One region of the Microbacterium sp. HMH0099 genome, then DNA from elsewhere that is predicted to be linked to it. Evidence: predicted binding sites of a transcription regulator. Region 1 holds the regulator's gene; the other holds the start of a gene.

Region 1 (5,299 bases):
GGGACCAGTCCTGCGCCCCGTACGAGTGCACGAAGTAGAAGCGCTCCTTCTCGATGCCCTCGAACAGGCGCGAGCCCGCGCCCGCGTCGACGGTGTTCCAGCCCATGTGCGGCAGGACCGGCGCGGCCAGCTCGGCGACCGTTCCGGGCCATTCCCCTAGTCCCGCGGTGTCCGCGCCCCGCTCGACACCGCGTTCGAACATGACCTGCATGCCGACGCAGATGCCGAGCACGGGACGACCGCCCGCGAGGCGTCGGTCGATGATCTCGCCGCCCCGGCTGGCATCCAGGGCCCCCATCACGGCGCTGAAGGCGCCGACACCGGGGACGAGGAGACCGTCGGCGTCCATGAGCAGGGCACGGTCGCTGGTCAGGCGCGCGTCGGCGCCGGCCTCGATGAGCGCCTTGACCGCCGAGTGGACGTTGCCCGACCCGTAGTCGAAGACCGCGACGACCGGACGGCTCACAGGGCCCCCTTGGTGCTCGGGATGCCGTCGACGAGCGGATCCAGCGCCTTCGCCTGGCGGAAGGCGCGGGCGAGCGCCTTGTACTCGGCCTCCGCGATGTGGTGCGGGTCCCGGCCACCGAGAACGCGGACGTGCACCGTGAGACCGCCGTGGATCGAGATGGCCTCGAAGGAGTGGCGCACGAGCGAGCCGGTGAAGTGGCCGCCGATCAGGTGGTGCTCGAAGCCGGCGGGCTCACCGGTGTGGACGAGGTAGGGACGGCCGCTGATGTCGACGACCGCCTGCGCCAGCGCCTCGTCGAGGGGCACGAGCGCATCGCCGTAGCGGGCGATGCCGGACTTGTCGCCGAGCGCCTGACGGATCGCCTGGCCGAGCACGATGGAGACGTCCTCCACGGTGTGGTGGGCGTCGATGTGGGTGTCGCCGGTCGCACGGACCCGCAGGTCGGTCAGCGAGTGCTTCGCGAACGCGGTCAGCATGTGGTCGAAGAACGGCACGCTCGTGGAGATCTCGCTGTGGCCGCGGCCGTCCAGGTCGAGCTCGAGCTCGACGTGGGACTCGCTGGTCTCACGCGAGATCGAGGCGGAACGGGGCGAGGCGGGGCCGGTCATGCCCGCGATCCTACCGAGGCCAGCGCGTCCAGGAACGCGGTGGTCTCATCCGCCGTACCGGCGGTGACGCGCAGGTGGTGCGGGATGCCGACGTCGCGGATGAGCACACCGCGGTCGTACAGGCCCTTCCACGTCGCGGCCGGGTCGTCGACTCCGCCGAAGAGGACGAAGTTGGTCCACGACTCGTGCGCGACGTAGCCCAGGGCCGACACGGTCGCGGAGATCCGGTCGCGCTGCGCGACGATCTCATCGACCATCGACAGCATCGTCTCTGCGTGCGCGAGAGCGGCGGTGGCGGCCGCCTGCGTCAGAGCGGACAGGTGATAGGGCAGCCGGACGAGGCGGAGCGCGTCGACGACCGCCGGGTCCGCGGCGAGATAGCCCACGCGCGCCCCGGCGAAGGCGAACGCCTTGCTCATGGTGCGCGAGACGACCAGACGCGGGCGGTCCGGGAGGAGCGACACGGCGGACGGCTCGTCGCGCGGGGCGAACTCCTCGTACGCCTCGTCCACGATGACGATGCCGTCGGTCGCGGCGTACACCGCTTCGACGACGTCGAGACGCAGCGGCGTTCCCGTGGGGTTGTTCGGCGCGCAGAGGAAGACGATGTCGGGCCGCTCGCGGTCGACCTGCTCCGCCGCCGACTCCGCGGTGAGGGAGAAGTCGTGCTCGCGCGTCCCGGCGATCCAGGTGGCGCCGGTCGAGCGGGTGAGCAGCGGGTACATCGAGTAGGTCGGCGCGAACCCCATGGCCGTCCGCCCGGGACCGCCGAACGCCTGCAACAGGTGCTGGAGGACCTCGTTCGAGCCGTTCGCCGCCCAGATCTGCTCGCGGTCGAGGCCGTGCCCGAGGTAGTCCGCGAACGACTCGCGCAGCGCGGTGAACTCGCGGTCGGGGTAGCGGTTGACGTCGCGGAGCGCACGGGCGACGGCGTCGAGGATGTCGTCGGCCACCTCGGAGGGCACCGGATGCGTGTTCTCGTTGACGTTGAGGGCCACGGGAAGGGCGGCCTGGGGCGCTCCGTAGGGGGTCATGCCCCGGAGATCGTCGCGAAGGGGGAGGTCGTCGAGCCGAACAGTCACCTCACCCATCGTAGGCGGCGGCGCGGCCGTCAGCGTCGGCGCCCCGCTCAGCCCTGGACGGTGTACTCGGACGGGATCGCGATGCGCTGACCGGCCGACACGACGCCGTTCTCGAGCGCGTTCAGGCGGGTGATCTCCGCGACCACGTCGCGAGGATCGGCGCCCGGGGCCACGTCCTCGGCGATCGACCAGAGGGTCTCGCCGCTCATGACGGTGACCTCGGTGAACGAGCCCGCCGGTGCGCCGCTGTCGAGCGAGGCGAGTGCCGCTCCCCCGCCCAGCGCGGCCACCGTCAGCGCGATGAGCACCGGCAGCGCGGCCAGGAAGGCCACGACGCGGCGACCGCGGACGGTCAGGCGCAGGCGGGTGGTCGGTGCGGGGGCGGCGATGCTGGTCATGGTGTGCTCCTTGAGGGGGAGAGATTCGCACCCCGCCCTCGGCCGGGAGGACGGTGGTGCGAACCTGTATTCCGAATCTATCTTCGATACAGTTCGAGTGTCAACACCGGTTCGCTCGGAATCCAATCGAACGCGACACGCGCGCGGTCCACGGGATTCGCCTCTCTGAGCGGATACGGTTTCGACACGGAGACCTCACCACGAACCTCCGACATTCGAATTTCCGCCGCATGCCCCGTGCGGCGCGAGGGGAGCAGACGATGACCGACGCGACGACCGCGGGCGGGCGCGACAGGCCGCAGACCCGTCGGCGCAAGAACCTCAGCGACAAGCAGCTGGCGATCCTCGAGGTCATCCAGCGCTCGATCGCGCGGTACGGCTACCCGCCGAGCATGCGCGAGATCGGCGACGCCGTGGGGCTGAAGTCGCTGTCGAGCGTCACCCACCAGCTCAACCAGCTCGAGCTCAGCGGATACCTCCGCCGCGACCCGGGCAAGACCCGCGCGATGGAGGTGCTGATCGACCTCCCCGGCGCCGCCGCCGAGAACCCCGCCGACACCGCGCCCGCCCTCGGCGACGCCGCCCTCGTGCCGCTCGTCGGGCGCATCGCCGCCGGCGTGCCCATCACGGCCGACCAGCAGGTCGAGGAGATCTTCCCCCTCCCCCGCCAGCTTGTGGGCAAGGGCGAGCTGTTCATGCTCAAGGTGTCCGGCGACTCGATGATCGACGCCGCCATCTGCGACGGCGACTGGGTCGTCGTCCGCTCGCAGGCCACCGCCGAGAACGGCGAGATCGTCGCCGCCATGCTCGACGGCGAGGCCACGGTCAAGACGTTCCGCCGCCGCGACGGCCACACGTGGCTGCTCCCCCGCAACTCGGCGTTCGAGCCGATCCTCGGCGACGAGGCCGTGGTGCTCGGACGCGTGGTGGCGGTGCTGCGCGCGGTCTGACCGCGAGCCGACACGACAGAGGGCCGGATGCCGCCGGGAGGGGCGGCATCCGGCCCTTCGTCATGTCGCCGGGCGCGCAGAATCGGAGGACGGCCACGGAATCGGAACAGACGCGGCCCCCGGTCCGAATCCGGCGCCGTCATCCGACGGCGCGCCCTGCGCTTTTCGTAGGCTGGGCCGATGGACACGCTCCCCTACGGTTCCTGGCCCTCCCCCGTCACCGCCGAGGCGGTCTCGCGCGCGACGCCGCGCGTGGACGGCGCACGACTCGTCGGCGACGAGGTGTGGTGGGGCGAGTCGGTCCCCGCCGAGGGCGGCCGCGTGGCCGTCAAGCGCCGCCGGGCCGACGGCGTCGTCGACACGATCCTCCCCGCCCCCGCGAACGCACGGTCCTCGGTACACGAGTACGGCGGCGGCGCCTGGACCGCCTCCGACGACGGAGAGCTGTTCTACGTCGAGAAGACCGATCAGCGCGTGTACGGGCTCCGCCCCGGTGCGGAGGCGCGTCCGCTCACTCCGGCGTCCGACACGGACCGCCACGGCGGCCTCACATGGCAGCACGGCGCCCTGCTCGCGGTGCGCGAGCGGCACGGCGACGGGCGCGTGCCCGAGCGGGCGATCGTCCGCATCCCCACCGACGGCTCCGGCGCGGAGGACACCGACGCGGTCGCGACGCTGGCCGCGGGCAGCACCTTCCTCGCGCAGCCCGCCCTGTCGCCCGACGGCTCCCGTCTCGCGTGGATCGCGTGGGACCATCCCGACATGCCGTGGGATGCCACGCGCCTGCGCGTCGCGGACCTCTCGACGGGCGAGGTGCGCGACCTCGCCGGCGGCGAGCGTCGCGCTCCCCTGCAGCCGGTGTGGCTGGCCGACGACGAGCTGCTCTACGCCGACGACCCGGACGGGCGCTGGAACCTCGTCCGGCACCGTCTCGACGGCGAGCCGCAGCCGGTGGCGCCCGCGGACGCCGACACCGGCGGCGGACTCTGGGTGCTCGGCACGCGGTGGTTCGTTGCGACGGCCGACGGCCGCATCGTGGCCGTGCGCACGAACGGCGCCGACGACGTCGTCGAGATCGCCCCCAGCGGCATCCGTCCCCTCCCTCTGCCCGTGGTCGCGGGGGCCGCCGTCGAGCACGCCCGCGACGCCCGCGTGCTGGTGTCGGGGGCGGACGCGCACGGACGGTCCGGCCTGTGGCTGATCGACCTCGACGCCCCGGAGTCCGTCCTGCCGGTGGCCGGCGGCGACGCCGCCTGGGGGGACGAATGGATGCCGCCCGCCCGCGCCCTCGTCACCGAGGGGCCGCACGGCCCGGTGCACGCGTTCGCCTACGCGCCGACGAACCCGGGCGTCGTCGCCCCCGCCGACGAGCGCCCGCCCTACGTGGTCCTCGTCCACGGCGGCCCCACCTCGCACGTGGGACCCGCGCCGTCCGCGAAGACCGCCTTCTTCACCAGCCGCGGCATCGGCGTGCTCGACGTCAACTACGGCGGGTCCACCGGGTACGGCCGCGCCTACCGGGACCGCCTCAAGGGCCAGTGGGGCGTGGTCGACGTGGACGACGTCGCCGTCGCCGCATCGGCCCTGTCGGAGGCGGGACTGGCCGACCCCGGCCGCATCGCCATCGCGGGCGGCTCCGCGGGCGGGTGGACGGTGCTGGCCGCGGTGACCACCACCGACGTCTTCGCCGCCGGGATCTCGCGCTACGGCGTGGGTGACGCCCGCGCCCTCGCCGAGGACACGCACGACTTCGAGGCGCGCTACCTCGACGGGCTCATCGGTCCGCTGCCCG
Region 2 (5,299 bases), on a different contig from region 1:
AACTCCGCTCCTGCGGCGATCACCATGCCGCGTCCGGGCCGTCCGCCCGGCGCGCCGCCGAGGGTTCCGCCGGCCTCCGCGACCAGCAGGGCGCCCGCCGCGTGGTCCCACGGATGGGTGCCGCGCTCGTAATAGGCGTCCATCCTTCCGGCCGCGACGGAGGCGAGGTCGAGGGATGCTGCGCCGATGCGCCGGACGTCACGGGCGATCGGCATGACCCGCGACAGCTGCTCCAGGGCGGGCGCGTGGGTGGCCGGGTCGTAGCCGAAGCCGGTGGCGATGAGACCGCCGGCCGGACCGACCTCGGACACCGCGAGACGCTGGTCGCCCAGCCACGCGCCGCCGCCGCGCGACGCGCGGAAGAGCTCGCCGGTGACCGGGTTGAACACCACGCCGGCGAGGGCCGTCCACGAGGCGGTGTCCGGCGGACCCTCGACCGCCGCGATGCTCACGGCCCAGGCGGGGATGCCGTAGGCGTAGTTGACGGTGCCGTCGATCGGGTCGACGACCCACGTGATGCCGGTCTCGCCCTCCTCCGCGCCGGACTCCTCGCCGAAGAACCCGTCGCCCGGTCGCTCGCGGGCCAGCTCGGCGCGGATGTACGCCTCCACCTCGCGATCGGCGGCGGTGACGATGTCGGCCGCCGCGGACTTGGTCGCGGCGACGGTCACCCCCTCCTGCCGGCGTCGGTGGGCGAGCGCCCCGGCGTCGCGCGCGATGCGCGTGGCGATGTCGAGCAGGTCCGCAGCGAGGGTCATGGCATCCACGCTACTGCGCGCGAGCGGGACAGCCCGGGCCGGGAGAAGAACATGCAGCAGAGTCAGCCTGTGGAGGAGTGAACGTCCCGAGCGCAAGGGCGGTGGCATCCATTCGTCCGTCGACGGCGCTTCGCTAGCGTGGGCGCATGAGTCTCGCCGACACCACCCGCTACGACGTCGTCATCGTGGGAGGCGGGCACAACGCGCTCGTCGCCGCCGCCTATCTGGCCCGTGCGGGGCGGAGCGTGGTCGTCCTGGAACGCCTGGACGCCGTGGGCGGCGCGGCCGTCTCGGAACGACCCTGGCGCGGCGTCGACGCGCGCGTCTCGCGGTACTCCTACCTCGTGAGCCTCCTGCCGCCGCGGATCGTCGCCGATCTCGGGCTCCGGATCGACCTGCGCCGGCGGCGCTACTCGTCCTACACCCCCGACCCGGCGGACCCGTCGCGCGGTGTGCTCATCGACACGAGGGATGCCGCGGCGACCGAGGACTCGTTCACGCGGACGTTCGGCGACGCCGACGAGGCCGCGCGATACCGGGCCTTCAACGAACGTCTCGCGAAGCTGGCGCGGGCCGTGTTCCCCACGATGACCGAGCCGCTACCGACGGCGGACGAGCTGCGGGAGCGGGTCGGGGACGACGAGCTGTGGACGGCACTGACGGAGCGCCCGCTCGGCGATCTGCTGCGGTCGTCGCTCGAGACCGACCTCGTACGCGGCGTGGCTCTGACGGACGGGCTGATCGGCACCTTCGCGGCATCCGATGATCCGTCCCTCGCGCAGAACCGGTGCTTCCTCTATCACGTGGTCGGCGGGGACTGGAACGTTCCCGTCGGCGGCATGGGGGCCGTGACGGCCGAGCTCGAGCGCGCCGCACGGGAGGCGGGCGCGGAGATCCTCACGGGCGTCGACGTGATCTCGGTCACGCCGGACGGCGAGGTCCACGGGGTGACCGACCGGCCCGTCTCGTTCCGGGGAGCGCTGGTGCTCAGCGGCGTCGGACCGGCGGTGCTGGCCGACCTGCTCACGGCGGGCGGGACGTCGGTCGGCGCGCCCCCCGAGCCGGAGGGGTCGCAGATCAAGGTCAACATGCTCCTGTCGCGGCTGCCGCGCCTGAAGGACGCCGCGGTGTCGGCCGAGGCCGCGTTCTCGGGGACGCTGCACGTCAACGAGTCCCTCACGCAGCTGGACTCCGCCTTCATCGCCGCGACCGGCGGGATGCTGCCCGACCCGCTGCCGGTGGAGGTGTACTGCCATTCGCTGACCGACCCCTCCATCCTCGGACCGGAGCTGCGCGAGAGCGGCGCCCAGACGCTGACCCTGTTCGGGCTGCACGTGCCCCACCGGCTCATCGCGGACGAGGACCCGGTCGCGGCGGGCGCACGGCTGCTCGCGGCGGCGCAGCACTCGCTGGAGTCCGTGCTCGACGAGCCGCTGCGCGACTGCATCATGCGGACGCCCGAGGGCACTCTGTGCATCGAGGCGAAGACGACGAGCGACCTCGAGCGCGCGTTGAACCTGACCGGCGGCGACATCTTCCACGGCGGCCTGTCGTGGCCGTGGTCGGAGGGGCGGGCGACGCGTCCGGCGGCCCGGTGGGGCGTGGAGACGGCGCACGCCCGCATCCTCCTCTGCGGGTCGGGTGCGCGGCGCGGCGGCGCCGTGAGCGGCATCGGCGGGCAGAACGCCGCGATGGCGGCGCTGGAGATCCTCGGGGAGTAGGGCGCGGGATGTCCCGTTCGCGGGCTGTCGCGGGTTGTTCGGTTCGCGAGTTGTCGCGGATCGGATGCCGTCGGGGCGGGGCGCGAGGGGAGGGATGCCGATGGGGGCAGTTCCACCGCCGGGTGAATTCCTTCTCGGGGCCGGGTGAAGAGACTGTCAGACCCTCGAACATCCTTTCTACCGTTGACGCATGGCCGCATCTTCCTCTCCCCCGCCGCCGGCAGACGCCGACGCCTTCACCGACGACCGGTTCGCCGACGAGCAGGCGGAGCTGCGCGCGCTCGTCGCGGGCATCCGCGACGACACCATTGCCATCGCCCGGCTGTCCGCGTCGCTCATCCGAAGACGCGCCGCCGTCATGAGGATCGCCCTCGCCCGCATGGAGCGTTCGGGCTCACGTCTCTCTCGAGAGCGCGAGCTCCCGGTGCGGTCGGTCGCGCTCGAGATCGGCGTGGCCACGCGCACGCACGATCTCACCGTGCAGAAGGAGCTGTCCGACGCCCACACGCTGACCGAGAAGTTCGCCGCCACGGTAGGGGCTCTCGAGGACGGCCGGATCACTCCGCGACACGCCGCCGCGATCCTCGAGACCGGCATCGTGCTCGACGACCCGGCCGCACGTGCGGGGTGGGAGACGGTCGTCCTGGCCCGCGCCGAGCGCGACTCCCCCGGTCGTGTCCGGGCCTACGGCCGCGAACTGGCCGAGAGCGTGCAGCCGGAAGGCATGACGGCTCGACACCTGCGCGCCGCCGCGCAGCGCGGGGTGAGCGTGCGCGACCTCGCCGACGGGATGGCGAAGCTGAGCGTCATCCTGCCCGCGACCGTGGCCTACGGGATCCGGGATCGTCTGCGACGCCAGGCCGCGGCCATCCGGGCTGCCGTGACGGCCCCGGACACGAGCGGAGACTCGGCGACCGCCGGGGACGGCGGGTCGCCGAGTGCGGAGGACCCAGGATCGATGCCTGACGGGATCGACGGATCAGCGACCGCCGGGAACCGAGAACCGTCTCTCGCCTCGATGGGAGGGTCAGAGGCCGCCGGGACGGAAGGGACACCTGCCGGGAACGACGAGGGCAGCGTCGCGGACGAGCGGTCGCTCGCGCAGATCGGCGCGGACGTCCTCGCCGATCTGCTCCTGACCGCCGCTCCTTCCCACGACCCGACCACGGAGGACTCCTGTCCGGGCGGGCTCGGCGCCGTGCGCGCCCAGGTGCAGATCACGGTGCCCGTGCTCACGCTGCTGGGCCGCACGGACGGCGGCGCCATCGTCGACAACACCTGCCCGATCGACCCTGCGACGGCGCGACGGCTGGCGGCCGGGGCTCCCGGCTGGGACCGCGTGCTGTGCGATCCGGTGACGGGGACGGTGCTCGAGGTGGACCGATACACCCCGACCTCCGCCCAACGACGGTTCCTCGCCGCTCGCGACCGGCACTGCCGCGCGCCGGGATGCCGTGCGCCGATCGCGCGCTGCCAGCTGGACCACAACCGCGAGGCCCAGGACGGCGGCCCCACGCACCTGCGGAACCTCTGCCACCTCTGCGTCCGCCATCACGTCCTGAAGACCGAGGAGCCGTGGACGATCCAGCAGAACGCCGACGGCAGCCTGCTGTTCCACAGCCCGCTCGGCCAGCAGACCCGGGAGAGCCCTCCCCCGCGCGTCATGTTCCGTCCGACGGGCGATCCCCCGCCCTTCTGAGGCCCGAAGCCCGGGGCCCGAGGCCCGAAGCCCGGGGCCCGAAGCCCGAAGCCCGAGGCCCGAAGCCCGAAGCCCGAGGCCGCAGGCCCGATGCCCCAGGCCCGTCGCCCGAAACCCGAACCCGAACCCCCCGGCCCGAGCCCGCAGCCCGCCCCCCCCTCAACTTTCACGTCCCCGCTCGGTCAGCTGCGCGCCTGCGCCCGGCGCCGCACGACCTCGATGATCTCCGCGACACCTGCCGTCAGCTCCACCGTCGTGGGCGCCGCATAGCCGAAGACGAGACCGGCCGGAACATGCGTGGAGGAAGGCGAGACGGCGTACGACGACATCCCCGCGACCTGGATGCCGCGCTCGCCCAGCTCGGCCACGATCTCGCGTTCGTCGCGCGGCGTCGCCCAACGAAGGAGCGCGACGGCGTGGAGCCCGCCGTCCATCGCCGTGAGGCTGATCTCGGGCACATCCGCGAAAGCCTCGAGCAGCAGCGCTCGCCGGTGTCGGTAGTCCCGGCGACGGCCGGCGGTGTGCCGCGCGAGCGCGCCCGTGGCGAGGTATCGGGCCATGGCATCCATCTGCACGACGGACACGGGCAGGTCCAGATCCTCGCGCGCGGCCACCAGGCGATCACGGATGCCGCCCGACGCCACCAGCCACCCGCACCGCAGCGCCGGCGTGAGCACCTTCGACAGACTCCCGACCAGGACCACCCGGGCGGGGTCGATGAGATGCAGCGGCGGGAGGGGCGCACGTCCGTGCGGGAATTCGCTGTCGTAGTCGTCCTCGATCACGACGGCGCCCGACCGTTCCGCCCACGCCAGCAGACGGGCGCGCTCGGGGCCGCTCAGACGGCTCCCCAGCGGGTAGTGGTGCTGAGGAGTGACGACGACGGCATCCAGGTTCGCTTGTGCCTCGAGAGCGTCGAGGTCCAGGCCCGTCTCCGAACGGACCGGGATGCCGACGACCTCGGCCCCGAGACGGCGGAGAATCCTCGGCACCCTCCGATACCCGGGATCCTCCACGCCGACGCGCAGCCGAGCCCCGGCCCTCCGCGGCACGGCGGAGAACGTCAGCAGCAGCGCATCACTGGTGCCGGCGGTCACGATCACGTCGCCGGGCGCGACGTC

Evidence for each region. The regulator LexA, encoded in region 1, represses DNA repair genes until DNA is damaged. The targets are predictions, from matches to a motif close to TCGAACANNTGTTCGA.
Region 2: a site for LexA is predicted at 2,644-2,659, ahead of ACO03V_RS14575 (DUF222 domain-containing protein). Genes of this name have one in related genera too.

Annotation. Positions count from the first base shown of each region.
Region 1 is NZ_JBMRJR010000004.1:26,468-31,766, forward strand. Features, by position in the region: gene hisH (imidazole glycerol phosphate synthase subunit HisH) at 1-466, opposite strand, end outside; gene hisB (imidazoleglycerol-phosphate dehydratase HisB) at 463-1,077, opposite strand; gene ACO03V_RS10270 (histidinol-phosphate transaminase) at 1,074-2,168, opposite strand; gene ACO03V_RS10275 (LysM peptidoglycan-binding domain-containing protein) at 2,207-2,557, opposite strand; gene lexA (transcriptional repressor LexA) at 2,818-3,507, shown strand; gene ACO03V_RS10285 (prolyl oligopeptidase family serine peptidase) at 3,688-5,299, shown strand, end outside.
Region 2 is NZ_JBMRJR010000006.1:128,471-133,769, forward strand. Features, by position in the region: gene ACO03V_RS14565 (inositol monophosphatase family protein) at 1-758, opposite strand, end outside; gene ACO03V_RS14570 (phytoene desaturase family protein) at 905-2,479, shown strand; gene ACO03V_RS14575 (DUF222 domain-containing protein) at 2,670-4,178, shown strand; gene ACO03V_RS14580 (PLP-dependent aminotransferase family protein) at 4,361-5,299, opposite strand, start outside.